DNA from 3 places in the Enterobacter cloacae complex sp. HYC033_NIDB genome. Region 3 is predicted to be linked to each of the others. Evidence: predicted binding sites of a transcription regulator. Region 3 holds the regulator's gene; each other region holds the start of a gene.
The links. Region 3 encodes sigma-54, which starts transcription at its own class of promoters, with help from an activator protein. Its sites were predicted from a motif close to GTTGGCACANNTTTCGCTNT; they were not measured.
Positions count from the first base shown of each region.

Region 1: the regulator sigma-54 is predicted to act here: its motif matches at 5,892-5,911, upstream of O1721_RS17865 (branched-chain amino acid ABC transporter substrate-binding protein).
Region 2: the regulator sigma-54 is predicted to act here: its motif matches at 4,659-4,678, upstream of hypA (hydrogenase maturation nickel metallochaperone HypA).

Region 1 is NZ_CP115123.1:3,703,521-3,714,116, forward strand. It holds gene O1721_RS17830 (MFS transporter) at 1-1,036, shown strand, start outside; gene O1721_RS17835 (RpiB/LacA/LacB family sugar-phosphate isomerase) at 1,079-1,717, opposite strand; gene yecR (YecR family lipoprotein) at 1,963-2,301, shown strand; gene ftnA (non-heme ferritin) at 2,502-2,999, shown strand; gene O1721_RS17850 (YecH family metal-binding protein) at 3,036-3,272, opposite strand; gene tyrP (tyrosine transporter TyrP) at 3,464-4,675, shown strand; gene O1721_RS17860 (YecA/YgfB family protein) at 4,992-5,660, opposite strand; gene O1721_RS17865 (branched-chain amino acid ABC transporter substrate-binding protein) at 6,072-7,193, shown strand; gene O1721_RS17870 (ABC transporter permease subunit) at 7,262-8,176, shown strand; gene livM (high-affinity branched-chain amino acid ABC transporter permease LivM) at 8,188-9,462, shown strand; gene O1721_RS17880 (ABC transporter ATP-binding protein) at 9,459-10,334, shown strand; gene O1721_RS17885 (ABC transporter ATP-binding protein) at 10,331-10,596, shown strand, end outside.
Region 2 is NZ_CP115123.1:4,532,634-4,543,229, reverse strand. It holds gene flhA (formate hydrogenlyase transcriptional activator FlhA) at 1-956, opposite strand, end outside; gene hypE (hydrogenase expression/formation protein HypE) at 1,019-2,029, opposite strand; gene hypD (hydrogenase formation protein HypD) at 2,026-3,147, opposite strand; gene O1721_RS21710 (HypC/HybG/HupF family hydrogenase formation chaperone) at 3,151-3,423, opposite strand; gene hypB (hydrogenase nickel incorporation protein HypB) at 3,414-4,277, opposite strand; gene hypA (hydrogenase maturation nickel metallochaperone HypA) at 4,281-4,631, opposite strand; gene hycA (formate hydrogenlyase regulator HycA) at 4,842-5,306, shown strand; gene O1721_RS21690 (4Fe-4S dicluster domain-containing protein) at 5,380-5,988, shown strand; gene hycC (formate hydrogenlyase subunit 3) at 5,985-7,799, shown strand; gene O1721_RS21680 (respiratory chain complex I subunit 1 family protein) at 7,801-8,724, shown strand; gene hycE (formate hydrogenlyase subunit HycE) at 8,740-10,449, shown strand; gene O1721_RS21670 (formate hydrogenlyase complex iron-sulfur subunit) at 10,459-10,596, shown strand, end outside.
Region 3 is NZ_CP115123.1:211,348-221,943, reverse strand. It holds gene lptG (LPS export ABC transporter permease LptG) at 1-684, shown strand, start outside; gene arcB (aerobic respiration two-component sensor histidine kinase ArcB) at 822-3,155, shown strand; gene elbB (isoprenoid biosynthesis glyoxalase ElbB) at 3,388-4,041, shown strand; gene mtgA (monofunctional biosynthetic peptidoglycan transglycosylase) at 4,038-4,763, shown strand; gene npr (PTS phosphocarrier protein NPr) at 4,803-5,075, opposite strand; gene rapZ (RNase adapter RapZ) at 5,072-5,926, opposite strand; gene ptsN (PTS IIA-like nitrogen regulatory protein PtsN) at 5,972-6,463, opposite strand; gene hpf (ribosome hibernation promoting factor) at 6,546-6,833, opposite strand; gene rpoN (RNA polymerase factor sigma-54) at 6,856-8,289, opposite strand; gene lptB (LPS export ABC transporter ATP-binding protein) at 8,337-9,062, opposite strand; gene lptA (lipopolysaccharide ABC transporter substrate-binding protein LptA) at 9,069-9,623, opposite strand; gene lptC (LPS export ABC transporter periplasmic protein LptC) at 9,592-10,167, opposite strand; gene kdsC (3-deoxy-manno-octulosonate-8-phosphatase KdsC) at 10,164-10,596, opposite strand, start outside.

The sequences.
Region 1 (10,596 bases), 1.4 Mb from region 3:
GCTACGCACCACGCCAAAACATCAGCTCATCACGGCAATCGCCACCCTGACTTGGCCTGCGCTGGTCGCGCCGATCATCGGCCCGCCGCTGGGTGGGTTCATTACCAGTTATGCCGACTGGCGCTGGATCTTCTTTATTAACGTGCCGCTGGGGATAATCGCCATTTTGCTGGCACTGCGCATCATTCCAGACCTGCATGAAGATACGCGCCGACCGTTTGATTTACCGGGTTTTGTTGTCACCACCCTTGCCATGGTGAGCCTGGTTTATGCGATGGAGTTGATGGGCGCAGAGCCTCTGCAAACAGGTTTAACCGCCACGCTGTTTATCGTCGGTGTCGTCGCCTTAAGCCTGGCGCTGCGTCACTTTAAGCGGGCAACCTGGCCGATGATCAGGCTCGATGCGATGCAGGTGCCGACGTTTCGCGTCACCCTGTACGGCGGATCGCTGTTTCGCGCCTCCATCAGCGCGGTTCCGTTCCTGTTACCGCTGATGTTCCAGGTCGGCTTTGGCATGGACGCGTTCCATTCTGGCCTGCTGGTGCTGGCGGTTTTCGTTGGCAATCTCACCATTAAACCGGCGACGACGCCGCTGATCCGCAGCCTGGGGTTTAAGCGGCTGTTGCTGATTAACGGTGCGTTGAATGTCCTGGCGTTGCTGGCCTGCGCGTTTCTTACGCCGCAGACGCCCGCGTGGCTCATCATGCTGATCCTTTATCTGGGCGGCGTTTTCCGTTCGATTCAGTTTACAGCCATCAGTACGCTGGCTTTTGCGGATGTGCCATCGGCGCAGATGAGCTATGCCAATACTCTGTTTTCAACCGCAACGCAGCTTGCCGTGGGGCTTGGGATCACGCTCGGGGCGATTGGTATTCGTATCGGGGAAAAAGTCAGTGAGGCGATGGGGATTGCCGGTATGCCGGGAATGAGCTTCCGGCTGGCATTTGTGGCAATCGCGCTGATCTGCCTGGTGGGAATGGTTGACACGCTGCGTCTGACTAAAGATGTGGGCAGCGCGGTCTCATCGAAAAAGTAACGCTATCTGCCGGGCAGGCAACGCACCGCCCGGCAAAGTTAATCAGCCAACAATACCGCGCACGAAGGCTTCAATCTCTTTGTCCTGGCAGTTCTCGAAGAAGCACTGCTGGAAGCGCTGGCCTGATACGGCGGTTTTAACCAGCTCAGGATCGATTGCTCGCAGGGTATCCAGATAGTTTTCTTTCACCACCGCCGCTTTCACCTGGTTCAGGATCCCGGCGTTACGCACCTGCGGCTCTTTACGCTCTGGTGGATAGCCTTCGCCATTGCGTCCGGTAAAGGCTTTCTCAAAGATAAAGCGTACGTTCAGTTCTGCCCCCCAGCCGAAGCCCTTCGCAAACGGCAGAGAAAGCGCGTTACCGTTGTTGATTTGCGCAAACAGGAAAGCATCCGCAGGATCGATGCAGTAACCGCAAATCACACCCGGATGGATGTTCAGGGACATCAGCGCGCCCTGCCCGGTACCGCAGCCGGTAACAACAAAATCAACGGCTTTAGCGTTAAGCAGAATGCTCGCCATGATGCCCAGGTGAATATAGGTGAGATGATGATCGTTCTCATCACTCATACCGACGTTATAGACCGGAAAACCTTTCTCATCAGCAACGGCTTTCAGCTCATTAAGGATGATGGGATTCTTAGCGGCCTGGCTGTTTTCCATCATCAGTGCAATTTTCATCTTGTCTCTCCTGAATGCATGGCGGGCGATCCCGCTGTGGATACCTTTTCAACTTAACCTTACTATCAAACAAACGCACTTTCAAATTAAGTGAAAACTTGTTTTAAAAAACAAAGATGCGCTCACAATTTCGCGCGGTGGCCCGGCTCGTTGCACAGTGAGAGGGCAGATCCTCCGGCTATTCCAGCCATTGCGTACCATCGCGTTGGTTACAATGGCGTATTTCCCGTCACGCAGAGTGAACCATGAAACGTGTAATCATAGCCGGAACGATCCTGTTGCTCGCCGGGTGCAGTATCAACCGGCAGGCAGAAGTCAGCAGTACGGATGCCCCAAACGGAATTGTGCGCCTCGACTATGGCCAGGCCATGCTGCAAAACGCCTGGTCTGATGACTATGTTAATAACGGTACGGCAACCAAAGCCTGTCAACATATGGGCTACGCCACCGCCTCAGCCTACGGGCAGCCAATTAAAACCTGCACCCTGATCAGCGGTTCACTCTGTCTGAACGAAAGTGTGACCATTCAGTATAAATGTCAGGGATATGCCGTTACCTCTTCCAGCCAGAATCCGTGGTATTAACCGCTACTGCCAGTCATGCTGGCAGTTTATTTAATAAGAACTAAAATAATTCTCATTAATAAATATAAAAGGCGGCAATGCGTTTTATTCCCATTCGTATTTTTAATAAAGAAATACTTATTTTACTTTTTGCAAATAATTAAATAACAAATTATAGTGTCGCTCATCGTGAACCAGAATTAATAAACCGGAGCTGCACCATGTTAAAAACTGAAATGATCGACAAGCTCAATGCGCAAATGAATCTTGAGCTTTTTTCTTCCCTGCTCTATCAGCAGATGAGCGCCTGGTGCAGCTATCACAGCTTTGAAGGGGCGGCCGCCTTCCTGCGTCGCCATGCCCAGGAAGAGATGACGCACATGCAGCGTCTGTTTGATTACCTGACGGACACCGGCAGCCTGCCGCGCATTGATAACGTGGCATCGCCTTTTGCCGAATACGGCTCTCTTGATGAACTGTTCCGCGCCACCTATGAGCATGAACAGCTGATCACCCAGAAAATTAATGAACTGGCTCATGCCGCCATGACCAGCCAGGATTATCCAACCTTTAATTTCCTTCAGTGGTATGTGGCTGAACAGCACGAAGAAGAGAAGCTGTTTAAATCCGTGCTGGATAAATTATCTCTGGCAGGTAAATCCGGGGAAGGTCTGTACTTCATTGATAAAGAGCTGTCGACGCTCGATACCCAGAATTAACAGAAAAGCGGTGCTGAGTTTTCAGCACCGCATTATTTAATGGCGGCAGATTTTACTTTCGTGAGTGGAAAATCCGTCTGCTGCTGGAATGAATTTTCCGCGCGCCGCCAGAAACGCCACCAGCTCCGCGGCCGTCATCTCCGAAGCTGAACAGGTATGGAAACGCGCCGCTTCGCCAAAGCGGGCATGTATCGCCTCAACCAGACTCTCCTCCGTATAGCGCTCACCTGACTCAATCATCATATTCAGCACGTCGTGTCCGTGAATTGACATGGTTACCTCTCGCAAATAAAAAGCAGACTAAACGTTCCCTCTACGGCACGCTTTGCGCTGGCGCAGGTTACCCTTTTCTTTTTGTAAATTAATTATTACACCCTATGTAACGGTGATTTGACGAGATGGTGCTTTTCCCTTACTCTGCGCCGCAGAATGAGTCGCGGTATGGAAGCGTTGTAGAGGAAAGCGTGAAGAACAGAACTCTGGGAAGTATTTTTATCGTCGCCGGAACGACAATTGGCGCAGGAATGTTGGCCATGCCGTTGGCTGCCGCCGGCGTCGGGTTTGGGGTTACCGTAGTGCTGCTGGGCGGTCTGTGGGCCCTGATGTGTTACACCGCGCTATTATTGCTGGAGGTTTATCAGCATGTCCCTGCCGATACTGGCTTAGGCTCCCTGGCTGCACGCTATCTTGGACGCTACGGGCAGTGGATCACCGGTTTCAGCATGATATTCCTGATGTACGCCCTGACTGCCGCTTACATCAGCGGCGCCGGGGAGCTGATTGCGTCAAGTATCAATGACGGCTTCGGTGCGTCACTTTCACCGGAAACAGGCGCCATTGTCTTTACGCTGATCGGTGGCGGCGTGGTTTGTGCGGGCACATCGCTGGTCGATCTGTTTAACCGTTTTTTGTTCAGCGCCAAAATTCTCTTCCTGATTGTGATGCTGGTGCTGCTGGCACCGCATGTTCACAAGATTAACCTGCTCTCCCTCCCGCTGGAGAAAGGTCTGGCGCTTTCGGCCATCCCGGTTATTTTCACCTCCTTCGGTTTTCACGGCAGCGTGCCGAGCATCGTGAGCTATATGAACGGTGATATTCGCAAGCTGCGCCGCGTCTTTGTTATCGGCAGCGCCATTCCGTTGATTGCTTACCTGTTCTGGCAGCTGGTGACGCTGGGCAGTATTGATTCCAATACCTTTATCGGCCTGATGGCAGAGCATTCTGGTCTGAATGGATTCCTGGTTGCCCTGCGTAACGTGGTGGCCTCTTCACACGTGGAGCTGGCGGTACATCTGTTTGCAGACCTGGCGCTGGCAACCTCCTTCCTCGGCGTAGCGCTTGGCCTGTTTGACTATATGGCGGATCTGTTCCAGCGTCGCAATACCGTTGCCGGACGCTTACAGACGGGGGCGATGACCTTCCTGCCGCCGCTGGCCTTCGCGCTCTTTTACCCGCGCGGGTTTGTGATGGCGCTGGGGTATGCTGGCGTGGCGTTATCGGTACTGGCCCTGCTGCTGCCTTCCCTGCTGGCGTGGAAGAGCCGCCAGCAACATCCGCAGCAGGGGTATCGCGTAGCGGGCGGTACGCCAATGCTTTGCGCGGTGTTTGGTTGTGGGGTGGTGATTATTCTGGTGCAGATTTTGATTGCAGCGGGGATGCTGCCGGAAGTGGGATAACTTATTTATACAGGTCCTGAGGTACTGTTCCGTTCACCTTAAGATCAACAGAATATAATTTTTTCACAGCATGTGAACGGGATAAGGGGGCCGCCGCGGCCCCCTTATCAATCCCCGCGGCCCCGCGGAAAATCGGTGCTTCGCACTGCGCTCACCTCCCGACCATCTGCCTGCGGTCGGCTCAACTCGACATCCTGTCTCGATTCGCCTCTGGCCGCCATCCATGGCGTCCAGCCCTTGTCATCTGGTCTCCGGTTCGCCGATTTTAGCGGGGACTCAACACCCGTGCCCCATTCAGGCCACAGTAATTAATGATTTAATGCAGGCAGCAGCTTTTAAACTTCTTCCCACTCCCGCACGGGCACGGATCGTTACGCCCCACCTTCGACCCGTTCACGATCGGCTTTTTCGCTTCCGGCTGCTGCGGGTTAGCCACCCAGTAGTTATACAAACGCAGCGCCGCAGGCTGAATGCTTTCGATGCTGGCCATGTACTCCTCTTCGGTCAGCGCATCCAGCTTCTCGCTGTTCTCTTCCGTCCCGTGCAGGGCAATCACCGCCAGGTCCGCTTCCAGCGCTTCCGGCAGGGATGACCAGTCCGTCAGCGCCACGCCGCGCATGTAGCCATAGCACCACTCTTCCACCACGGTATAGCTCTGACCGTCAACGTCGTTATAGCCAAACAGCGGTTCAAACTGATCCGGGTATTCGCTCAAACGCTCGGCAATATCGTTCATGTGCTTAAAGCAGAGATCGATAAAACGGTTCATCTCACGATCGTTTTTCCAGCGCGGAATATATTTCTCACCACCCCAGACCGCCACCAGCCAGGTGTCGGGCTCCACCACAACGGGACCGGAAAGTACTGCGGTAAGCATGCCGTCCAGTTCGGACACGTCAATCACGGATGCATCGTCGTGACCGTAAGAGATTAATGTCTCTTCCAGCCACGCCATCTCGCTTTCATTTAATGGGCCTTCAGCCATTGCTGATACTCCTGATAAAAAAAACGATCCTGACATATATCGCCGCGCGTGCCTATCTGAAGTTTAGGTCTTTATTGCTGCAAAAACGTGCAAATCGTGACCGTTGCACAACTTATGGGCTTTGTTGTTAAGGAGATGTGATCTCCGCTGTAAATTCATCTCCTCCCGCAAAGGCGCATAAAACGGCGCTCTATACTCAACGTGTTGTGACCCGGTCAAGGGATTAACCATTCTGGCAACCTTTTTGCTTAATGTTCTGCGCGCTTCGCGGTGCGTGGGATCCTCGCCGTATTAAGCATGAGATTGCTTCTAAAGTGCATTTTGTTCTCGCTCTTGTTTTTGGATTTACGATGCCATCAGGCGTTCGGGTTTATACCTGGTGCAAAAACCTCTTTGCTAAGGAACATAATAATGTCGCTGAAATTTACCAAAACTCCCCTCTCCCTGGTGCTGGCCGGTTGTCTGGTGACGGCCTTTTCCGCGCAGGCCGATATCGTCATCGGCGTGGCCGGGCCGTTCACAGGCCCGAACGCAACCTACGGCGATCAATACTGGCATGGCGCTACGCAGGCGGCGGAAGACATTAACGCCGCCGGCGGGATCAACGGTGAGAAAATCAAACTGGTTCAGGGCGACGACGCCTGCGAGCCCAAACAGGCCGTCGCCGTTGCCAACCGCTTAGTCGATCAGGATAAGGTGAAAGCGGTCGTCGGCCACTTCTGCTCCTCGTCGACCATGCCCGCCTCCGAGGTCTACAGCGATGCCGGGATCCTCTCCATCACCCCCGGCTCAACGAACCCGCTTATTACCGAACGTGGCATGAGCGATATATTTCGCATGTGCGGACGTGACGACCAGCAGGGCCAGGTCGCCAGCGATTTCATTCTTGATAAGCTGAAAGCCAAACGGGTGGTCATCATCCACGATAAAGACACCTACGGCCAGGGGCTGGCGGACGCCACTAAGGCGGCGCTGGCTAAACGCGGCGTGAAGGAGGTGATGTACGAAGGGTTATCCCGCGGGGAGAAAGACTTTAACGCGCTGGTGACCAAAATCGGCGCACAAAAACCGGACGTGGTGTTCTTCGGGGGCTGTCACCCGGAAGCGGGCCCGCTGGTTCGCCAGATGCGTGAACAGGGCGTGCAGGCGAAGTTCTTCTCGGGAGACTGTATCGTCAATGAAGAGATGGTCACCGCCGCCGGTGGGGCGCAATACACCAACGGTATTTACATGACCTTCGGTAAAGATCCGCGCCTGATCCCGGACGGAAAAGCCGTCATCGAGAAATTCCGCACCGGTAAATTTGAACCTGAAGGATACACCCTCTACGCCTACGCGTCTGTGCAGGCTATCGCGGCGGCATTCAAGGCCACAAAAGGGACGGATTCCGCAAAAGCCAGCGAGTGGCTGAAGGCCAACCCTGTCGACACGGTGATGGGTAAAAAAGCCTGGGACAGCAAAGGTGACCTCAAAGTCTCTGACTACGTGGTCTATCAGTGGGATGACAAAGGCAAATATAAAGAAGTGCCATAACGGGACGGAATCTGCTCAGCGCCGGCAGGTCTGACTGTCGGCGTAACCCTTTATTCAGGTGCGCGACCATGAGTACATTCTTCCTGCAACAATTAATTAATGGCTTAACGCTGGGTTCGGTCTACGGTCTTATCGCCATCGGCTACACCATGGTGTACGGCATCATCGGTATGATCAATTTCGCCCACGGCGAAGTGTATATGATCTCCGCCTATCTCTCGGCCATTGGCCTGGCCCTGCTGGCGTTTTTTGGACTCCACTCCTTTCCGCTGCTGATCCTGGGGACGCTGGTTTTCACCATCGTGGTCACCGGCGTTTATGGCTGGACGATTGAGCGCATCGCCTATAAGCCGCTACGCAACTCGACGCGTCTGGCACCGCTGATTTCGGCCATCGGGATGTCGTTGATACTGCAAAACTACGTCCAGCTCAGCCAGGGCCCGCGCCAGCAGGGCGTGCCCACCATGCTTGATGGCGTGCTGCGTTTTCACCTCGGCGAAGGGTTTGTCCAGATAACCTATACCAAAGTCTTTATTCTCATCGCCTCGTTCGCGGGCATGCTGGTGCTGACCTGGATTATCAACCGTACCCGCTTAGGACGCATGTGCCGTGCGGTACAGCAGGATCGTAAGATGGCCTCCATCCTGGGTATCAACACCGACAGAATTATTTCGCTGGTGTTTGTTATCGGCGCAGCCATGGCCGGGCTGGCGGGCGTGCTAATCACCATGAATTACGGCACCTTTGATTTTTACGTCGGGTTTGTTATCGGCATCAAGGCCTTTACGGCGGCGGTGCTGGGCGGCATCGGCTCTCTGCCCGGTGCGATGCTTGGCGGGCTGATTCTGGGCGTCGCAGAAGCGCAATTCTCCGGGATGGTGAACTCGGATTATAAAGACGTGTTCTCGTTTGGATTGCTGGTCTTAATTCTGATCTTTCGTCCTCAGGGGCTGCTGGGCCGCCCCGTCGTGGCTAAAGTGTAAGGAACAACGCGATGACCTCTGACGGTTTTTCCCTGAAGCGCTGCATTCTGGACTCGATTTTTTCCGGAATGATCGCCCTGATTATTTTCGGCCCGATTGCGGGCGTGATACTGGATGGTTACAGCTTTATCTTTGACGGCCAGCGGCTGGCGTGGATTGTAGGCACGGTGATGGTGGGACGCTTTTTACTGAGCGCCTTTTCAGCTACGGCGGCCGGAAGACGTTTACAGGCACGGTTTGAATCCGACAATGCGGGGGTGTATGTCCGGCCGCCGGCGTATAAAAGCCGCATGCGCTGGATCATTCCGCTAATTGTCACGCTGGCGATCTGCTTCCCGTTTGTGGCCACTAAATACGTTCTGACGGTTGCCATTCTCGGACTGATCTACGTCCTGCTCGGTCTTGGGCTGAACATTGTTGTTGGCCTGGCAGGGCTGCTGGATCTGGGTTATGTCGCCTTCTATGCCATCGGCGCTTACGGGCTAGCGCTCGGGTATCAGTATCTGGGGCTTGGGTTCTGGAGCATGCTGCCGCTGGCGGCGCTAATGGCCGCGGGCGCGGGCGCCCTGCTCGGCTTTCCGGTGCTGCGCATGCACGGGGATTATCTCGCCATCGTCACGCTCGGGTTTGGCGAGATCATCCGCCTGGTGCTGAACAACTGGCTCACCTTCACCGGCGGGCCTAACGGCGTTTCAGCCCCTGCCCCGACCTTTTTTGGCCTGGAGTTTGGCCGACGCGCCAAAGAAGGCGGCGTCCCCTTCCACGAGTTCTTCGGCCTGACCTATAACCCCAACTTGAAGTTTATCTTCATCTATGCGGTGCTGTTCCTGGTAGTCATGCTGGTGCTGTACATTAAACACCGGCTGACCCGAATGCCCATTGGACGGGCGTGGGAAGCGCTCCGTGAGGATGAGATTGCCTGCCGTTCAATGGGGCTAAATCACGTTCTGGTCAAACTCTCGGCCTTCACCCTGGGCGCATCGACGGCAGGTATCGCCGGAGTGTTTTTTGCCACCTACCAGGGGTTTGTTAACCCGACCTCTTTCACCTTTTTTGAATCGGCCCTGATCCTCGCCATTGTGGTCCTGGGCGGGATGGGCTCTACCGTCGGCGTCGTACTGGCCGCCTTTGTGCTGACCGTCACGCCGGAACTGCTGCGCAGCTTTGCGGAATATCGCGTGCTGCTGTTTGGCATGCTGATGGTGGTGATGATGATCTGGCGTCCTCGCGGTCTGATCCGCATCAACCGCAGCGGATTTGCCGTGCGTAAAGGAGTGGCGCCATGAACGCAACGATTTTACGTGTAGAACATCTGATGATGCACTTCGGCGGGATCAAGGCCTTAAACGACGTCAATCTTGAGGTGCAGCGCGGCTCCATTACCGCACTCATTGGGCCTAACGGCGCGGGAAAAACGACCGTCTTTAACTGCCTGACCGGTTTCTACCGGGCCTCCGGCGGCAACATTCTGTTCAATGCACGAAATAAAACCACCAATGTCATTCAGGTGCTCGGCCAGAAATTCCAGCCGGGCGACTGGCTCAACCCGGCGCAGCTTGGTCAACGCCTGTTCTATAAGATGTTTGGCGGCACGCATCTGGTGAACCGCGCGGGTCTTGCGCGCACGTTTCAGAACATCCGCCTGTTCCGCGAGATGTCCGTTGTGGAAAACCTGCTGGTGGCACAGCACATGCGCGTCAACCGCAATCTGCTGGCGGGGGTGCTGAACACCCCTGCGTATCGTCGCTCAGAGAACGATGCGCTGGACCGGGCGTTTTACTGGCTGGAGGTGGTGGATCTGGTGGATTGCGCGAACCGTCTGGCCGGGGAAATGTCCTATGGCCAGCAACGACGCCTCGAAATCGCCCGCGCCATGTGTACCGGCCCGGAGATGATTTGTCTCGATGAACCTGCTGCCGGCCTGAACCCGGTGGAAACGCACAAGCTGAGTGAGATCATCCGGTTCCTGCGCGACCACCATGACATTACGGTTTTGCTGATCGAGCATGATATGGGGATGGTGATGGGCATTTCGGATGACATCATTGTGCTCGATCATGGCGATGTGATTGCCAGAGGTAAACCGGCTGAAATCCAGCACAATGAAAAAGTGATTGCCGCGTATCTGGGCACCGACGAAAGCGAGGTAAATCTGTGAGCGAACCGATGCTTCAGTTTCAGGATGTGGATGTTTTCTACGGGGTGATCCAGGCGTTGAAGCAGGTTTCGCTTGAGGTTAACAAAGGGGAAACCGTGGCCCTGATTGGCGCTAACGGCGCGGGGAAGTCAACATTACTGATGTCTGTCTTTGGTCAGCCCCGGATCCGCAACGGGCAGATCCTCTTCTGCGGCGAGGATATCAGCCACAAATCCACCCACTATGTTGCCACCGGTGGCATCGCGCAGGCACCTGAGGGACG
Region 2 (10,596 bases), 570 kb from region 3:
TGCGCCAGTTTAAGCACGCCGAGCATGGTGTTGCCGGACATCAGCGGCAGCAGGCACAGGGTCTGGATCTTGTTGCCCCAGGTGTTGAACAACATCCGCTCGTAGGGGGCTACCGGATCCTGTTCATTGAGATTGAGCAGCAGGATCTCTTTGCTTTTAAATACCCGCTCGGACAGCGTTCCCGCTTCGTCCACTTCGCTCTGCTCGTGCGCCGGGTTGGCTTCATCAAGGTAGTGGGTGGAGTAGATGTTGAGCTTGCCTTTCCGGTTGCCGCGTAGCGCAATGCTGATGGCATCGATTTTAAAATAGTGATGGATCTCTTTTGACACTTCGCTGACCAACTCATCCATGTCCAGGCGGGAGAGCACGGCGTTGGTGATGGCAACCAGAATGCGGAAGTTATCGCGCTCGCGGCTCAGCAGGTCGTAGTCCACATTATTGGTGACGCGGCTTTGGATCTGCTCCGCGACAACGGCCACAATCTGGGTAAAGGTGTGCAGGCGTTCGTACTCCGCCTCGCTCCAGGGCTGGTCGGTATCGCGGATAAACTCGCAGCCGCCAAAAATTTGCCCTTCCACCGCCAGCGGCAGCATGCTGTAGTGGCCGAATGGGTGGTAAAGATTGCTCTCTGCCAGCTTCGGCCAGGCCTGGCGAAACTGGTCAAAATTGCAGTGCAGCGCTTCCGGGCGGGAGAGGATACGCCGCACCGGGCCGTGGGCCAGAAACGTTTCATCTTCATATTCGAAGATTTTGCCGTTATCACGCGTTGAGAAATAGCTCGCGCGGTGGGTTGCGCTATGCCAGAGCACAATGGCGGCGCTGTCCGCCAGCGCTGATTGCCTGACCAGCCGCGTCAGGGCATCGCTCAGCGCGCCGAGATCGGGCTGTTGTAAAAGTGTGCGCGTGATGTCAAACAGGCCCTGCTGTCCAAGATCGCTCATCGGTGTATACGGCATTGTTGCTTTCCAATAGAAACTGGCAAAAAGAGAAATTCAGCGCTGACCGCTTTTGGCGCGGTCTAGCAAATTCGGGGTAACGGTTCAGCGTGCGGCAGATCCAGCGTGCGCTTCACGCCGTAAAGCCCGGTCAGGCGCACCCCTTTGCGCTCAACCACGTCGCCGATGATGGCCGCGTCTTTCCCTAAAGGATGCGTGCGCAGCTGTGCAAGTACGGCTTCCGCCGCCGCGCGTTCCACGCCGATCACCAGCTTGCCCTCATTGGCAAAGTTAAGCGGGTTTAGACCTAGTAGCTCGCACAGCCCGCGCACGGCGGGCTTAACGGGCAGGCCGCGCTCGGTCAGCTCAATCCCGCAGCCGCAGCTTGCCGCGAACTCGTGCACGACGGCATTCACGCCGCCCCGCGTGGCGTCGCGCAGGGCTTTTACGCCCGGCATGTCGCGCAGCGTCTGGATCAGCGGCGTGAGTACCGCGCAGTCACTGCGCAGCTCGCCATCCAGCCCCAGGCCTTCGCGCAGGTTCAGGATGGTTGCCCCGTGGCAGCCCAGCGTGCCGCTGACAATCAGCACGTCGCCTGCGCAAAGCTGCTGCGCGCCCCAGTGAATGTCGGCAGGGATCGCGCCCATCCCGGCTGTGTTGATGAAGAGCTTATCCGCCGCGCCGCGCTGCACCACCTTGGTATCCCCGGTGACGATGGCGATCCCCGCCTCGCGTGCGGTGTGCGCCATGCTGTTGACCACCGCCGTGAGCGTCTCCATCGGTAACCCTTCTTCGAGGATAAACCCGCAGGAGAGGTAGCGGGGGATCGCGCCGCTGACGGCGACGTCGTTTGCCGTGCCGCAGACGGCGAGCTTGCCGATATCGCCTCCCGGGAAGAACAGCGGGTCAATCACGTAGCTGTCGGTAGAGAACGCCAGCCTGTCACCGTGGGCGGTCAGGGCCGCGAGGTCAATACGCGCCTGATCTTCCTGCTCGGCGAGCCAGGGGTTATTAAAGGCTTCCATAAACAGCCGGTTAATCAGCTGCTGCATCGCCTGTCCACCGCTTCCGTGCGCCATTTCCACCGTGTTCATGCTTCACACTCCTGGTTGCGATAGTGATACCACGCGGCGCATGCCCCTTCGGAAGAGACCATCAGCGCGCCAAACGCGGTTTGCGGGTTACAGGCGTTGCCAAATAACGGGCAGTGATGAGGTTTGCATTTGCCGGTGAGTACGTCGCCACAGCGGGCGCGGGGATCGTCGCACACCTGCTGCGGCTGCGGGCGGAAATGCGCTTCGGCGTCGAAGGCGCGATACGCGGGCGTCAGGTGTACGCCGGATTCGGCAATCAGCCCCAGTCCGCGCCACTCGCTGTCGCCTTCGACGCTAAACACGTCGGCTATGGCCTGCTGTGCCCGTCTGTTACCTGCATCGGGCACCACGCGACGATACTGATTTTCCACCGCACTCAGGGCCGCTATTTTCTGCTCAACCAGCATGGTCACGCCTTGCAGTAGATCAAGTGGCTCGAAACCAGCCACCACTAACGGACGATTGTACTGTTCAGCGATAAAACCGTAGGCTTCTGTGCCGATCACCATGCTGACGTGGCCCGGCGCCAGAAACGCGTCGATACCGTTATCCGGCGCTTCAAGCAGGCTGCGCAGCGTGGGAATAAGCGTGATGTGCTGGCAGAAAAAGTAAAAGTTTGTGACGTTGCAGGCTTTAGCCTGCTGGAGGGTAATGGCGGTGGCGGGCATGGTGGTTTCAAAACCCAGCCCGAAAAAGACGACCTTACGCTCAGGATTAGCCATCGCCAGCGTCAGGGCATCCATCGGTGAGTAGACGATCCGCACGTCTGCGCCGCGCGCCTTCGCCTGGAGCAGCGAGCCATTTTTTCCCGGTACACGCATGGCGTCGCCAAAGGTGCAAAAAATCACACCGGGGCGGCTGGCGATGTCGATACAGCTGTCGATGCGCCCCATCGGCAGCACGCACACCGGGCAGCCGGGGCCGTGGATAAACTCGATGTTCTCCGGCAGCAGCTGGTCGAGGCCAAATTTAAAGATGGCGTGGGTGTGTCCGCCGCACACCTCCATGATCCGCAGCGGTTTTTCTTTCGTGTAGTCCAGCAGCGAGGCGCGGGTCTTCAGGCGATCGATAAGCTGCAACACCTGCTCAGGCGCGCGATATTCATCAACGTAACGCATGTGTTAACGTTCCTCCCCATACAACAGGGCGCCCACGTCCGGCTCGACATCGAACATATTCTGTAGCGCGTCCAGCGTGTCGCGGGCTTCTTCCTCATTAATCACGCTCATGGCAAAACCCACGTGGACCAGCACCCACTGGCCGAGACGCGATGCGCCGGTCTCATCGTGGCTGCCTACCAGCGTCAGGTCGACATCGCGCAGGATGCCGCAGACCTCCACTTTGGCCTGATTGCCGTCGAGGGAATGAATTTGTCCGGGGACGCCTATGCACATCGTTCGTTCTCCAGCCAGTTCAGCCAGGCGTCCATCCCGTCGCCACGCGTGGCGGAAACCAGCAGGATCTCAATGTCCGGGTTCACTTCCCGGGCGTAAGCCAGGCACTTATCCACGTCGAAATTCAGGTACGGCAGCAGGTCGACCTTGTTCAGCAGCATGACGGAGGCGGCGGCAAACATATGCGGATATTTAAGCGGCTTGTCTTCCCCTTCGGTCACGGAGAGCACCGCCACTTTATGCCGCTCGCCGAGGTCGAAGCTTGCCGGGCAAACCAGGTTGCCGACGTTTTCAATAAACAGGATACCGTTATCCGCCAGCGGCAGGCGCGGGGCGGCGTCGGCAATCATCTGCGCGTCCAGGTGGCACCCTTTCCCGGTGTTGACCTGAATCGCAGGCGTACCGGTTTCGCGGATGCGCGCGGCGTCGTTTACCGTTTGCTGGTCGCCTTCGATTACGGCGCAGGAGACGTGTTCGTTCAGCCGTTTGAGGGTTTCGGTCAGCAGCGTGGTTTTACCGGAGCCGGGGCTGGAGACCAGGTTCAGCACCAGCTGTTCGCGCGCGGCAAAGCGGGCGCGATTGCGGGCGGCGAGCTGGTTATTTTTGTCCAGCACGTTGATCTCCACCTCCAGCATCTGGCGCTGGCTGATGCCCGGCGCGTGCGTACCCGCTTCGCCGTGGCCGTAATGGAGGTCGCCCGCGTCGGAACGCTGCGGGGCAAAGGTGATGCCGGTCAGGGCCGCCGCGGGACGTGGGGCAGGAGAAAAGGGCGCGGAGCGAAACGCGGAGTGGGGACGGTGTTCATCCCCTTCTATATACAGGTTGCCTTCAGCGCAACCGCAGGTACTACACATACATTACTCCTTCTCGATTTCGAGGCGTTGGATCTGCATACCGTCATCCGCCACGATGCGCAGCCCGCTGCTCTGGCACTGCGGACAGCGCTGTACCTTCGATGACAGCAGCGTGACGTACTCCTGACACTGCTCGCACCAGCACTCTGCCTGCTGCTCTTCAATATGCAGGTCGCAGCCTTCCGCCAGCGTGCCGCTGCACACCAGCTCAAAACAGAAGGTGAGGGCGCTGGTCTCGACGCAGGAAAACGCCCCGACCTTCAGCCAGACGCCGGTGACGCGTTTCGCGTGGTTTTGCACTGCCTGCTGTTCGATAAGTTCCAGTGCCCGCTGGCAGAGGGTGATTTCGTGCATGACGCCTCCTTAATGAATTGCCCCTTCAATGCAATAACGGTGCCAGCTTGATTTGCGTTACGGCGTGACGATGTCAACACTGTCGAAATGACACGTCGACACCGCGGCGGTGACAGTGCGCATCTCTTTAAAATCCATTTAAATCAACAAATTAAAAACTGGCACGAAATCTGCTTAACAGCCGCTAACTCCATTAACCGGATACCTTTTATGACTATTTGGGAAATTAGCGAAAAAGCGGATTACATCGCACAACGTCATCAGCAGCTCCAGGAGCAATGGCACCTGTACTGCAATTCACTGATCCAGGGGATCACGCTGTCGAAGGCCCATCTGCATCACGCCATGAGCTGTGCGGCGCAGGGGGATATGCGTTTTGTACTGTTCGGTCACTTTACGATTTACGTCACCCTGGCGGAGACCTTCAACAGCCACACGATTGAGTACTACGTCGAGACGAAAGAGGGCGACAGGCACTGCATCGCCCGGGCGCAGCTGATGGCGGACGGCATGGTGGACGGTCACGTCAGCAACCGCGATCGCCAGCAGGTGCTGGAGCACTATCTGGAGAAAATCGCGCCGGTTTACAACGGCCTCTACGCCGCCGTTGAGCATGACAGGCCAGTCAACCTGAAACAGCTGATCGACGGAAAATCCTCCGCGAACGTGGCCTGAAAAACGAGTGTCGAGAAGTGTCGATAAGACAGTTTTTTTTCGTCAAAAATGACCATCACCAGAGGATGACCCGGTGAACCGTTTTGTAATTGCTGACTCGATGGTCTGTATTGGCTGTCGGACCTGTGAGGCGGCGTGTTCGGAAACGCACCGCCTGCACGGGCTACAGTCCATGCCGCGCCTGCGCGTCATGCGTAATGAGAAAGAGTCTGCCCCGCAGCTCTGTCACCACTGTGAAGACGCCCCGTGCGCGGGCGTCTGTCCTGTCAATGCCATCACCCGCGTTGACGGCGCGGTACAGCTGAACGAAAGCCTGTGCGTGAGCTGCAAGCTGTGCGGCATCGCCTGTCCGTTCGGCGCTATTGAGTTTTCCGGCAGCCGTCCGCTGCATATTCCGGCGAATGCCAATACCCCAAAAGCGCCGCCTGCGCCACCAGCTCCGGCACGCGTGAGTACGCTGCTGGACTGGGTGCCGGGCATTCGCGCCGTTGCGGTGAAGTGCGATCTGTGCAGCTTCGATGAGCAGGGTCCGGCCTGCGTGCGGACCTGCCCGACCCGGGCGCTGGTCCTGGTCAACATCCGCGACATCGCTCGCACCAGCAAACGCAAGCGCGAGCTGACCATCAATACCGACGTCGGCGATCTTTCGCTGCTGCGGGCGCTTAACGAGGGGGCGAAATGAACGCGATAGTTATGATGACCAGCGGTGTGGCCTGGTTTGCCGCCGCCGCTGTCCTGGCGCTGCTCCTCTCCTTCCATAAAACGCTGAGCGGGGCGATCGCCGGTATCGGTGGGGCGGTCGGCAGCCTGATGACGCTGGCGGCGGGCGGGGTTGTCCTGATCGACGGCCAGTCCGTCGACACCCTCATCCCGCTGATTCACCACGCCGTTGAGCTTACGCCGCTGAACGCCATCTGGCTGATAACCTTTGGCCTGTGCGGGCTGTTTATCAGCCTGTTTAATGTCGACTGGCACCGACATCAGCACACCAAAGCCAACGGCCTGCTGGTTAACCTGTTGATGGCCGCCGCGGTCTGTACCGTTATCGCCAGCAACCTCGGCGCGCTGGTGGTGATGGCAGAAATCATGGCCCTGTGCGGCGTGTTCCTGACCGGATGCAGCGCCTCCGGCAAGCTGTGGTTTGCGCTCGGACGTCTCGGTACGCTGCTGCTGGCGCTGGCCTGCTGGCTGGTGTGGCAGCGTTTCGGCACGCTGGATTTTGCCGCGCTTAACGGTCAGCCGCTGGGCAACGACGTCTGGCTGTTGGGCGTAGTCGGTTTTGGCCTGCTGGCCGGGATTATCCCGCTGCACGGCTGGGTGCCGCAGGCGCATGCCAATGCCTCAGCCCCGGCCGCTGCGCTGTTCTCCACCGTGGTGATGAAGGTCGGTCTGTTCGGCATCCTGATGATAACCCTGACGGGCGGTCAGCCGCCGCTGTGGTGGGGCGTGGCGCTGCTGATTGCAGGGATGATCACCGCGTTCGTCGGCGGGCTCTACGCGCTGATGGAGCACAACATCCAGCGTCTGCTGGCGTACCACACCCTGGAGAACATCGGGATTATCCTGCTCGGCATGGGCGCGGGCGTCACCGGGCTGGCGCTCAACCAGCCGGCGCTGATTGCCGCCGGGTTTATTGGCGGTCTGTATCACCTTATCAACCACAGTCTGTTTAAAAGCACCCTGTTCCTCGGTGCGGGCAGCGTCTGGTTCCGCACCGGGCACCGCGATATTGAAAAGCTCGGCGGGATTGGCAAAAAAATGCCCGTCATTTCGCTGGCGATGCTGGTCGGGCTGATGGCGATGGCTGCGCTGCCGCCGCTGAACGGCTTTGCCGGCGAGTGGGTGATTTATCAGTCCTTCTTCGCCCTCGGCCAGAGCGAGGCGTTTATCGGGCGTTTACTCGGCCCGCTGCTGGCGGTGGGCCTGGCGATCACCGGCGCGCTGGCGGTGATGTGTATGGCGAAGGTTTACGGCGTCACCTTCCTGGGCGCGCCGCGCACCCGCGAAGCGGAAAACGCCTGTTGCGCCCCGGTACTGATGGCCACCAGCGTGGTCGCACTGGCGCTGTGCTGCATCGCGGGCGGGGTTGCCGCGCCGTGGCTGCTGCCGCTGCTGGGCCACGCCATTCCGCTGCCGCTGGTCACGGCGCATACCGTCGTTTCCCAGCCGATGATGGCGCTGCTGCTGATTGCCGCGCCGCTCCTGCCGTTCGTGCTGATGCTGTTCTTCAGACGCGACCGTCTCGCCTCCCGCTCGCGCGGCGCGGCGTGGGCCTGCGGCTACGAACACGAGCAGTCGATGGTCATCACCGCCCACGGTTTCGCCATGCCGGTGAAGGAAAACTTTGCCGCCGTGCTGAAGCTGCGCCACTGGCTGAACCCGGTGGGCTGGGTGCCGGGCTGGCAGGGTGCCGCCGTGCCCGTGCTGTTCCGCCGCCTGGCGCTGATCGAGCTGGCGGTGCTGGTGGTGATTGTCATTTCACGAGGAGCCTGACATGAGTCTGTTACTGGCAATTCTTCAGGCGCTGGTGCTGTTCGCCGTCGCGCCGCTGCTGTCGGGCATCACGCGCGTGGCGCGCGCCCGGCTGCACAATCGTCGCGGACCTGGCGTGCTCCAGGAGTACCGCGATCTCTTCAAACTGCTCTCCCGTCAGAGCGTCGCGCCGGATGCCGCAGGCTGGGTGTTCCGCCTGACGCCGTTTGTGATGGTGGGCGTGATGCTGACCATCGCCACCGCGCTGCCGGTAGTGACGGTGGGCTCGCCGCTGCCGGTGCTGGGCGATCTGATTACGCTGATCTACCTCTTCGCCATCGCGCGTTTCTTCTTTGCGATTGCGGGTCTGGATACCGGCAGCCCGTTTACGGGTATCGGCGCCAGCCGCGAGGCGATGCTCGGCGTGCTGGTTGAGCCAATTCTGCTGCTGGGGCTGTGGGTTGCCGCACAGGTTGCAGGCTCGACCCATATCAGTTTTATCACCGACACCGTTTACCACTGGCCGGTTTCACGTTCTCTCCCGCTGGTGCTGGCGCTCTGCGCCTGCGCGTTCGCCACCTTTATCGAGATGGGCAAGTTGCCGTTCGATCTCGCGGAAGCGGAGCAGGAATTACAGGAGGGGCCGCTCACCGAATACAGCGGCTACGGCTTTGCGGTGCTGAAGTGGGGCATCAGCCTCAAGCAGCTGGTGGTGTTGCAGATGTTCGTCGGCGTTTTCTTCCCGTGGGGGCAGATGACGCACTTCTCTGCGGGCGGCCTGCTGCTGGCCGTGGTGGTGGCTGTGCTCAAGCTGCTTATCGGCGTGCTGGTGATTGCCCTGTTTGAAAACAGCATGGCGCGCCTGCGTTTTGTTGAAACGTCACGCATCACCTGGGCCGGTTTTGGTTTTGCATTTTTAGCGTTCGTCTCCTTGCTGGTGGCGTGATTAAAGAGAGTGTTTATGTCTGAAGAAAAGAAAGGTCAGCAGTATCTCGCCGCGTTGCATCAGGCTTTCCCGGGCGTGGTGCTGGAGGAGTCCTGGCAAACCAAAGACCAGATCACCGTCACCATTAAGGTGAACTATCTGCCGGAAGTGGTGGAGTTTCTCTATTACCAGCAGGGCGGCTGGCTGTCAGTGCTGTTCGGCAACGACGAGCGTCAGCTGTGTGGCAACTATGCGGTGTACTACGTGATGTCGATGGAGCAGGGGGAGAAGTGCTGGCTCACCGTGCGCGTAGAGGTCGATCCGGCTAAACCGGAATACCCCTCCGTCACGCCGCGCGTGCCTGCCGCCGTCTGGGGCGAGCGCGAAGTGCGCGACATGTATGGTCTGGTGCCGGTTGGCCTGCCTGACGAGCGTCGCCTGGTGCTGCCGGACGACTGGCCGGATGAACTCTATCCGCTGCGCAAGGACAGCATGGACTATCGCCAGCGCCCGGCCCCGACCACCGACAGCGAAACCTACGAGTTCATCAACGAGCTGGGCAGCAAGAAGAATAACGTGGTGCCGATTGGCCCGCTGCACGTTACCTCCGACGAACCGGGCCACTTCCGCCTGTTCGTCGACGGCGAGAACATTATCGACGCCGACTACCGCCTGTTCTACGTCCACCGCGGCATGGAGAAGCTGGCGGAGACCCGCATGGGCTACAACGAAGTCACGTTCCTCTCTGACCGCGTGTGCGGCATCTGCGGCTTTGCCCACAGCACCGCCTACACCACCTCGGTGGAAAACGGCATGGGGATCGTGGTGCCGAAACGCGCGCAGATGATCCGCGCCATTCTGCTGGAGGTGGAGCGCCTGCACTCGCACCTGCTTAACCTCGGCCTGGCCTGCCACTTCGTCGGCTTTGACTCCGGGTTTATGCAGTTCTTCCGCGTGCGCGAGGCGTCGATGAAGATGGCGGAGATCCTTACCGGGGCGCGTAAAACCTACGGCCTGAACCTGATCGGCGGGATCCGCCGCGACCTGCTGAAAGACGACATGATCCAGACCCGCCAGCTGGCGCAGCAGATGCGGCGGGACGTGCAGGAGCTGGTGGACATGCTGCTCAGCACGCCAAACATTGAGCAGCGCACCGTCGGGATTGGTCGTCTTGACCCGGAAATCGCCCGCGACTTCAGCAACGTCGGCCCGATGGTGCGCGCCAGCGGCCACGCCCGTGATACCCGCGCCGATCACCCGTTTGTCGGCTACGGCCTGCTGCCGATGACCGTGCACAGCGAGCAGGGCTGCGACGTCATCTCCCGTCTGAAGGTGCGCATCAACGAGGTATTCACCGCGCTGAACATGATCGACTACGGCCTCGATAATCTGCCGGGCGGCCCGCTGATGGTGGAAGGCTTCACCTACATTCCAAACCGCTTTGCCCTCGGCTTTGCCGAAGCGCCGCGCGGGGACGACATCCACTGGAGCATGACCGGCGACAACCAGAAGCTCTACCGCTGGCGCTGCCGTGCGGCGACCTACGCCAACTGGCCAACCCTGCGCTACATGCTGCGCGGTAACACCGTCTCTGACGCGCCGCTGATCATCGGCAGCCTCGACCCGTGCTACTCCTGCACCGACCGCATGACCGTCGTGGACGTGCGCAAGAAGAAAAGCCAGGTGGTGCCGTACAAAGAGCTTGAGCGCTACAGCATCGAGCGTAAGAACTCGCCGCTGAAATAAGGACTCGCCATGTTTACCTTTATCAAAAAAGTGATCAAAACCGGCGTGCAGACCAGCAGTTATCCGCTGGAGCCGATCCCGGTGGATAAAAACTTTCGCGGCAAGCCGGAGCACAATCCGCAGCAGTGCATCGGCTGCGCGGCCTGC
Region 3 (10,596 bases):
AACTACCGTGCTCAGGCTATGTACGGCGGTTCACTGCTCTCCACGCAGCAGGGATTATGGGCGAAAGATGGTCAGAACTTTGTCTATATCGAACGCGTGAAAGGGGACGATGAACTGGGCGGCGTGAGTATCTATGCCTTCAATAACGATCGTCGTTTACAGTCGGTGCGTTATGCCGCCTCCGCTAAATTTGATGCGAACAACAAGCTGTGGCGGTTATCCCAGGTTGATGAATCTGACCTGACGAACCCGAAACAGATCACCGGTTCGCAGACCGTTAGCGGTACCTGGAAAACCAACCTGACGCCGGACAAGCTTGGGGTGGTAGCGCTCGATCCCGATGCGCTCTCCATCAGCGGTCTGCATAATTACGTGAAGTATCTGAAATCGAGCGGACAGGATGCGGGGCGTTACCAGCTCAACATGTGGAGCAAAATCTTCCAGCCGCTGTCCGTGGCCGTGATGATGCTGATGGCGCTATCGTTCATCTTTGGACCGCTGCGTAGCGTGCCGATGGGGGTTCGCGTGGTAACCGGTATCAGCTTTGGTTTTGTGTTCTACGTCCTCGATCAGATTTTCGGTCCGCTGACGCTGGTGTATGGCATTCCGCCAATTATCGGCGCACTGTTGCCGAGCGCCAGTTTCTTCCTGATCAGCCTCTGGATGCTGCTAAAACGCTCCTGATAAACCTTCTTCCTCGCTCCCGGTTGCCCGGGGGCGAGGCTAATCTCCTGTTTCACCCCGCACTTTTTCTCACAACCTTCAACGCCTCGCCGTGAATTTGAGTATTATTGAGCGATAAAGTCGTGAAGGGATCCTCTATGAAGCAAATTCGAATGCTGGCCCAGTACTACGTCGACCTGATGATGAAGCTCGGGCTGGTGCGTTTTTCCATGCTGCTGGCGCTGGCGCTGGTCGTTCTGGCCATCGTCGTGCAAATGGCCGTGACCATGGTTCTGCATGGTCAGGTCGAGAGCATCGACGTGATCCGCTCTATTTTCTTTGGCCTGCTGATTACCCCATGGGCGGTCTATTTTCTCTCCGTGGTGGTTGAGCAGCTGGAGGAGTCCCGACAGCGTTTATCGAAACTGGTGGATAAGCTGGAAGAGATGCGCGAGCGCGATCTCAAACTCAACGTCCAGCTCAAGGACAACATTGCCCAGCTGAATCAGGAAATTTCAGACCGTGAGAAGGCGGAAGCCGAGCGTCAGACCACGCTTGAGCAGCTAAAAGTTGAGATGAAAGAGCGTGAAGTGACGCAGATCCAGCTTGAACAGCAATCCTCTTTCCTGCGCTCGTTCCTCGATGCGTCGCCGGATCTGGTGTTCTACCGTAATGAAGATAAAGAGTTCTCCGGCTGTAACCGGGCCATGGAACTGTTGACCGGGAAAAGCGAAAAGCAGCTGATCCACCTGAAACCTCAGGATGTCTATTCCGAAGAGGCGGCAGCAAAAGTGATGGAGACGGATGAAAAGGTCTTCCGCCATAACGTTTCGCTGACCTATGAGCAGTGGCTGGACTATCCTGACGGGCGCAAAGCCTGCTTTGAGATCCGCAAAGTGCCTTATTACGACCGGGTGGGGAAACGTCATGGTCTGATGGGCTTTGGCCGCGATATCACCGAGCGTAAGCGCTATCAGGATGCGCTGGAGCGCGCCAGCCGGGATAAAACAACCTTCATCTCCACCATCAGCCATGAACTGCGCACCCCGCTGAATGGCATTGTGGGGCTGAGCCGCATTCTGCTGGATACCGAGCTGACCAGCGAGCAGGAAAAATACCTGAAAACGATCCACGTCTCGGCGGTCACGCTGGGCAATATCTTCAATGATATTATCGACATGGATAAGATGGAACGCCGTAAAGTTCAGCTCGACAACCAGCCGGTTGATTTTACCGGTTTCCTCGCGGACCTGGAAAACCTGTCAGGTTTACAGGCTCAGCAAAAAGGGTTGAGCTTTGTGATGGAGCCAACGCTGCCATTGCCGCATAAAGTGGTGACGGACGGCACACGTCTGCGGCAGATCTTGTGGAACCTCATCAGCAACGCCGTGAAGTTTACCCAGAAGGGGCAGGTTGCGGTGCGCATTCGCTATGACGAAGGCGACATGCTGCACTTTGAAGTTGAGGACTCGGGTATCGGCATTCCTCAGGAGGAGCAGGATAAGATCTTCGCCATGTATTATCAGGTTAAAGACAGCCACGGCGGTAAACCGGCGACCGGTACGGGCATTGGACTGGCGGTGTCGAAACGTCTGGCGAAAAGTATGGGCGGGGATATCACCGTTGCCAGCCAGCCGGGTAAAGGCTCCACCTTTACGCTTACCGTCCACGCGCCTGCCGTGGCGGAAGAGGTGGAAGATACGTTTGAGAACGACGATATGCCGCTGCCAGCCCTGCACGTCCTGCTGGTGGAAGATATTGAGCTGAACGTCATTGTCGCCCGGTCGGTACTGGAAAAACTCGGTAACAGCGTGGATGTGGCGATGACCGGCAAAGCCGCGCTGGAGATGTTCACGCCGGGCGAGTATGACCTGGTGCTGCTCGATATTCAGCTACCGGACATGACCGGGCTGGATATCTCCCGCGAGCTGACGCGTAAATATGCTCCTGACGAGCTGCCGCCGCTGGTGGCGTTGACCGCAAACGTGTTGAAAGATAAAAAAGAGTATCTCGAGGCCGGTATGGACGATGTGCTCAGCAAGCCGCTGGCGGTACCCGCCCTGACGGCGATGATCAAGAAGTTCTGGGATACCTGTGATGAAGAGGAGAGCACCATGACGTCTGTTGATAGCGCTAAAGCCCAAACGATACTGGATACCGCCATGCTGGAGCAGTATATCGATCTGGTGGGACCAAAACTGATCACCGATGGCCTCGCCGTGTTCGAAAAAATGATGCCGGGCTATCTGAACGTGCTCGAATCCAACCTGACGGCGCGTGACCAGAAGGGCATCGTCGAAGAGGGACATAAAATCAAAGGCGCGGCAGGATCTGTCGGGTTACGCCATCTCCAGCAGCTGGGCCAACAGATTCAGTCTCCTGATTTACCTGCCTGGGAAGATAACGTAGGTGATTGGGTCGAAGAGATGAAACAAGAGTGGCAAAACGATGTGGCAGTGCTGAAAGCCTGGGTGGATGCCAGAAAAAAATGACCCCGGCTATACCGGGGTGCGCGAATACTGCGCCAACACCAGGGAAATCGTGGCTGCGCCTGATTTTTATGGGTTGTTTTCGCATGGACGCCGCCTGAAAATTGAGGCCGCACGCAGATAAGATAGCAAATCTTAAACAGTTTGTTACATGAATCAGTGAAATGTGTGAAGCATAGCGTTTTAATCAGAATTTTTAATGTGCTTCAGCGAGTTGCATAGAAGGATCGTCAGAATGAAAAAGATTGGTGTCGTGCTGAGCGGATGTGGTGTTTACGATGGTTCAGAGATACATGAAACCGTATTAACGCTGCTGGCATTATCGCGCCAGGGGGCAGACGTTATCTGCTTCGCCCCGGATAAAACCCAGGCAGACGTGATTAATCATCTCACCGGCGAGCCAATGGCGGAAAGCCGTAACGTGCTGATTGAAGCGGCGCGTATTGTGCGCGGCGATATTCACCCGCTGGCACAGGCCGATGCCGCTGAGCTTGATGCGCTCATCGTGCCGGGCGGTTTTGGCGCGGCGAAAAACCTGAGCACGTTTGCAACGGAAGGCACGGCGTGTCATGTCGATCCCGATTTGAAAGCGCTATCGCTGGCGATGCATGCGGCAGGTAAGCCGCAGGGCTTTATCTGCATTGCGCCGGCCATGCTGCCGAAAATTTTTGATTTCCCGCTGCGGCTCACGATCGGAACCGACATTGATACCGCTGAGATTGTCGAGGATATGGGCGGCGAACACGTGCCATGTCCGGTAGACGACATTGTGGTGGACGAGGACAACAAGATCATCACCACGCCAGCGTATATGCTGGCGCAGAACATCGCCGAGGCTGCCGCAGGCATTGAAAAGCTGGTGGACAGAGTGCTGGTCCTGACCGAATGAGTCGTAAATTCTCCCCCGGCGGGTGGTTAAAACGGATCCTGCTGCGTATTGTGCTGGTCCTGGCCGTGTTCTGGGGCGGCGGTATTGCGCTGTTCAGCATCCTGCCCGTCCCGTTCTCGGCCGTGATGGCAGAGCGGCAGATTAGCGCCTGGCTCTCTGGGGATTTTGGCTATGTTGCCCATTCTGACTGGGTCAGCATGGATGCAATCTCGCCGTGGATGGGGCTGGCGGTCATTGCGGCAGAAGATCAGAAATTCCCGGAGCACTGGGGTTTTGACGTGGCGGCTATCGAGAAGGCGCTGGATCATAATGAACGTCATGAAAACCGCGTCCGCGGCGCATCGACGCTTTCTCAGCAGACGGTAAAAAACCTGTTCTTATGGGACGGTCGCAGCTGGGTGAGAAAAGGGCTGGAGGCCGGGCTGACGCTGGGCGTCGAGACGGTGTGGAGCAAAAAACGCATTTTAACCGTCTACCTGAATATCGCGGAATTTGGTGACGGCGTATTTGGTGTCGAAGCGGCATCGCAGCGCTATTTTGGCAAGCCCGCCAGCAGGCTGACTATGTCCGAAGCGGCACTGCTTGCCGCCGTGCTGCCGAACCCGCTGCGTTTTAAGGCCAGCGCCCCGTCAGGCTACGTGCGAAGCCGCCAGGCGTGGATTATGCGCCAGATGCGTCAGCTGGGTGGGGAAGGGTTTATGGAGCGAAATAATCTTAGGTAGGGCGGGTAAGCGCAGCGCTACCCGCCGACATGGCGAACGTTAGTCTTCGTCAAACCCGGCGTTGAACAGGGCAATCACTGCCGCCAGCGCTTCTTCTTCCTGCGGGCCGGTGGCTTCAACTTCAATCTGACGGCCTTTGGCAGAATCCAGCATCAGTAGCGCAATCACGCTGTTGGCTTCTGCCTCGGTTCCCTCGTCGTTGCGCAGCAGCACCTCAGCATCAAAACCCTGCATCAGTTCAAACAGCTTCATCGCCGGGCGCGCATGCATGCCCAGCTTGTTGGTGATTTCGACGGTCTGTTTTACGGTCATGTTTTGCGTTTTTCCAGCGTGCGATGACGGGACTGAACGTTCTTCCCGCGTGAGCGGAAGTAATCGGCCAGCTGTTCGGCAATGTAGACCGAACGATGTTTACCGCCGGTACAGCCAATCGCCACCGTCAGGTAGCTGCGATTGTTTGTTTCCAGCATAGGTAACCATAGCTCAAGGTAGCTTCGCGTCTGGTAGATAAAATTGTGTACTTCTGTGTGTCTGTCGAGGAACGCTGCCACCGGCTTATCCAGACCGGTCATCGGACGCAGTTTCGGATCCCAGTGTGGGTTCGGCAGGAAACGCACATCAAAAACGTAATCCGCATCGATAGGTATGCCGTGCTTAAAGCCGAAGGATTCAAACACCATCGTCAGTTCGCGCTCGCGCTTGCCGAGTAAGCGCGTACGCAGCATTTCCGCCAGCTCGTGGACGGACATTTCGGAAGTGTCGACAATCAGGTCGGCCCGGGAACGCAGCGGCTCAAGCAGATCGCTCTCTTTATCGATGGCGCTTTCCAGCGAAAGATTTTTACTGGAGAGCGGATGCAAACGACGTGTATCGCTGTAGCGACGGATCAGCGTGTTGCGGTCAGCATCCAGGAACAAGAGCTGAGGCGAGAAGCATTCCGGCAGGCTGTTCATTGCCTGCTCGAAGATTTCCGGCGATTCCGGCATGTTACGCACGTCGATACTGACGGCGGCAGAGATTTGCCTGTCCGCCAGCGTCCGCGCCAGATCGGGTAACAACACTACCGGCAGGTTATCTACACAGTAAAATCCCATGTCTTCCAGCGCGCGCAGGGCCACGGACTTCCCGGACCCCGAACGACCGCTGACGATCATCAGCACCATGTTCCGTTTCTCCTCAGGGCAGCCGTACTGAAGGCCCTTTCCCGATTATGCCTCATCCTGATTGCCTTCTGCTTCAGTGATAATTTGATAAAGCTCTTCATCACTTTGGGCTGAGCGCAGTCGACGACAAATGGTTTTATCCGCCAGACGTTTGGCAACCAGCGACAGCGTGTGCAGGTGGGTTTTGGTCTGATCGGCAGGAACCAGCAGCGCGAAAAGCAGATCCACAGGCTGGTTATCGATGGCGTCAAAAGCGATAGGCGTTTCCAGTTGCACAAACACCCCCACGGCACGCAGCGTATCTTCTTCCAGCTTGCCATGCGGGATCGCAATGCCATTGCCGATGCCGGTACTGCCCATTTTTTCACGGGTCAGAATGGCTTCAAACACGATCTGCGGCGGCAGACCCAGCTGTTTTGCGGCCAGCTCACTGATGATTTCCAGCGCACGTTTTTTGCTCTGGCAGTGAACGCCACTGCGGGTACAATCCTGGTTAAGGACATTGCTCAGTTGAAGAGCGGAATCGTTGTTTATCATAATTTCACCTAAGCGCTAACTGTACAAATGGCCTGTTGTGTTTCACAACAGGCCGTCCTGCACCCGTTAACTGCCCGGACAATTAGTGTTGTTTCAGTTTATCTTTATGTTTATTGAGCTGTCTCGCAAGCTTATCAATCAAGCCGTCGATAGCCGCGTACATGTCTTGCCCTTCCGCACTGGCATGGAGTTCCCCTCCGTTGACGTGCAGGGTCGCATCCGAGATATGCGTCACTTTCTCCACTTTCAACACAACATAGACCTGGTTGATCCTCTCGAAATACTGCTCGAGTTTCGCAAACTTAGTGTTTACAAAATCGCGTAAAGCCTCAGTAATCTCGACGTTATGTCCGGTGATATTGAGCTGCATAGTGTCTTCCTTATCGGTTGTGTCAAACCAGTTGTTTACGCTGGTTAGACGGCGGAATGGATAAAGACTCTCGATACTTCGCGACAGTACGACGTGCCACCATAATACCCTGATCGGACAGCATGGTGGTTAACTTACTGTCACTGAGTGGCTTCGCGGGGTTCTCCGCGGCGATCAACTTCTTCACCAGTGCGCGAATAGCCGTTGACGAGGCTTCGCCGCCGCCTTCGGTGTTCACGTGGCTGGAGAAGAAATACTTAAGCTCAAAAATACCGCGTGGGCTGTGCAGATATTTCTGCGTGGTCACGCGGGAAATGGTTGATTCATGCATCTCGACGGCCTGGGCGATGTCTGCCAGCACCATCGGTTTCATAAACTCTTCGCCCTGCTCAAAGAACGCCTGCTGCTGTTCGACAATACAGCGGCTGACGCGCAGCAGCGTGTCATTACGGCTCTCCAGGCTCTTGATCAACCAGCGTGCTTCCTGAAGGTTGCTGCGAATGTATTGATTATCAGCGTCGTTACGGGCGCTGGTGCACATGGAGGCGTATTGCTGGTTGATTTGCAGGCGAGGAATGCTGTCGGCGTTCAGTTCAACGACCCAGCGGCCATTGTGTTTTCTCACCAGCACATCAGGAATGACATATTCCGGTTCGCTGGTCTGGATCGACTGCCCCGGACGCGGATCGAGCGACTGGATCAGATTCACCGCTTCCTTCAGCACCTCTTCTTTCAGGCGTGTGACGCGCATCAGGGTGCGGAAGTCGTGATTCGCCAGCAGATCCAGATGATCGCTGATGATGAGCCGGGCTTCGTCAATCCACGGTGTCTCTTTGGCAAACTGCGAAAGCTGGATCAGAAGGCAGTCGCGCAGATCTTTCGCGGCGACACCTATCGGGTCGAAACGCTGAACGCGTTTCAGAACGGCTTCGATCTCTTCCAGTTCAATCTCGTCATCGCCGATGCTTTCAAGAATCTCGTCCAGCGTCACGGTCAAATAGCCCGTGTCGTCAACGGCATCGACAATCGAGGTGGCAATGGCGCGATCGGTATCGGAGAAAGGAGTCAGCTCTACCTGCCACATCAGGTAGTCCTGAAGCGACTGGGTGGTTTCGCCCTGGTAGACCGGGAGTTCATCGTCCTGGTAGTCTGCGCGCGTCCCGGAAGGGGTACCCGCGGTGTAGATTTCGTCCCAGCTGGCATCCAGCGGCAGTTCGTCCGGCATCTCTTTCTGTTCGAGCGCATCTACGGAGTCGAGCGTTTCTGTGTCCTGCGTCTGCTGGGCGTCTACCTCGTCATGAAGATCGGTTTGCTCCAGCAGCGGATTGCTGTCCAGCGCCTGCTGGAGCTCCTGCTGGAGTTCTAACGTGGACAGCTGCAACAGACGGATTGCCTGCTGTAGCTGCGGCGTCATGGCCAGTTGCTGGCTGAGCCGTAATTGCAAACCTTGCTTCATGTTCAGAGCGTTTTTCTCCGGTTCGGCGTGACTTAACCTCTACCCTATCAGAGTCTGAAGTCTTCCCCAAGGTACACGCGCTTAACATGCTCATCTTCGAGGATTTGCTGCGGCGTACCGTGGGCAATCAGATGGCCCTGGCTCACTATGTAGGCGCGCTCACACACGGCCAGCGTTTCACGAACGTTGTGGTCCGTGATCAGTACGCCAAGCCCGCTGTCGCGCAGGTGCTCAATGATACGTTTGATATCGATAACGGAGATGGGGTCAACGCCCGCAAACGGTTCATCCAGCAGGATGAATTTTGGGTTTGCTGCCAGCGCGCGCGCAATCTCAACGCGGCGGCGTTCACCACCGGACAGCGCCTGGCCGAGGCTGTCACGCAGATGTTCGATATGAAACTCTTCCATCAGCTCGTTCGCACGGTCAGAGCGCTGCTCGCTGGTCAGATCGTCACGGATCTGGAGCACGGCCATCAGGTTGTCGAACACGCTTAAGCGGCGGAAAATAGACGCTTCCTGCGGCAAATAGCCGATGCCACGACGCGCGCGGGCATGCAGCGGCAGCAGGCTGATATCTTCATCATCGATGATGATGTTGCCGGCGTCACGCGGGACGATGCCCACCACCATGTAGAAGGTCGTGGTTTTACCCGCCCCGTTAGGGCCAAGCAAACCCACGATTTCGCCGGAGTTGACGGTCAGACTGACATCTTCGACGACGCGGCGGCCCTTATACGCTTTCGCGAGGTTTTTTGCAGTTAAAGTTGCCATAACGAATTAGTTACTCTTTTTCTGTGCCGGAGCCTGACCGTTGTTCTTGTCCTGCAACTGCGAAGGCACAAGCACGGTCGTGACGCGTTTGCCTTTTTCGCTGGAGGCCTGCATTTTCTGCTCTTTCACCAGATAGGTGATCTTGTCGCCTTTGATATTGCTGTCCAGCTGTTCCAGGTAAGCATTACCGGTCAGGATGACCAGATCCTTCGCCAGTTCATAGTGCATATGCGAGGCATGGCCTTTCACCGGCTTGCCGTTGTCCTGCATCTGGTAGAAGGTGGCCGGGTTGCCATAACCATCGATAATCTCTTTGCCCTGCTCGCCGCCCGGACGGGTAACGACCACTTTGTCGGCGTTGATTTTAATGGTGCCCTGGGTCATGACGACGTTGCCGGTAAAGGTGACGACGTTACCCTGCATATCCAGAGACTGGGTATCGGATTCAATATGAATCGGCTGTTCGGTGTCGCCAGTCACAGCAAGCGCGGGAAGACTGGCCGCCAGCAGCGCGCTGGCGATAACAACTTTAAGGCTGAGTTTGTTTGTTTTGAATTTCATAGGAGGTTCTAACCTTTTCAATCAGCTCGGCGTTTTTGCTGCGTAAGTTCCCGCGCATTCTTAAACCGCTGGAATTAAATGTTGTGCCATACAGGGTGACTAGATCCTGCGACGTGACATCCTGGGTGACCAGGTTGATCTGGGCGTTATCCGTCGTAATTTTTCGCAGTTGCGCGTCAGCGGTCAGGGCGTTGACTTCAACGTGACCATACAGGTAAAGCATACGGTCATTTGTCAGTTTTGCCCGGTCAGACTTGATAGACCACGTCGGCACTTTGTCCGTATCAAAGGTGGTCATGACCGGTTGGGTAAACCACGAGGTACCGTCATCTGAAAAATATTCTACATGCTGAGCAACGAGGCGATAGTTCAGCGCGCCTTCCGGGCTATAGACCACGGTGTCGCTGTGATCGCTTTTGTAGGTCGGGTCGCTCGTGTTAACCACTTCCGCTTGCGTATCATCGCGGTCAGCGAGGTTGACGCCAATCAGTACCAGGGCGACAAGCGCAAGCAGAATGATAACCCAACGTCTGGTTTTACTCATATCGATTGCCCTTTCGCCTCATCAAGCTTGCCCTGCGACAGCAGAAGCAGATCGCAGACTTCACGGACGGCGCCGCGGCCACCGTGAATATGGGTAACGTAATCAGCACGCGGGATCAGCAGCGGGTGCGCGTCAGCCACGGCGATGCTCAGACCCACCTCCGCCATCACTGGCCAGTCGATCAAATCATCCCCGACGTATGCCACATTCTCTGGTGCAATGGCCAGTTTTCCCAGCAGATCCCGGAAAGCTACCATCTTATCAGACTGCCCCTGATAGAGATGGGTAATGCCCAGCGTTTCACACCGATCTTCTACCAGTTTAGCTTTCCGCCCGGTGATGATAGCAACTTCAATACCGGACGTGAGCGCACAGCGGATACCGTAACCGTCGCGAACGTTAAAGGCTTTCAGCTCTTCGCCGTTATTG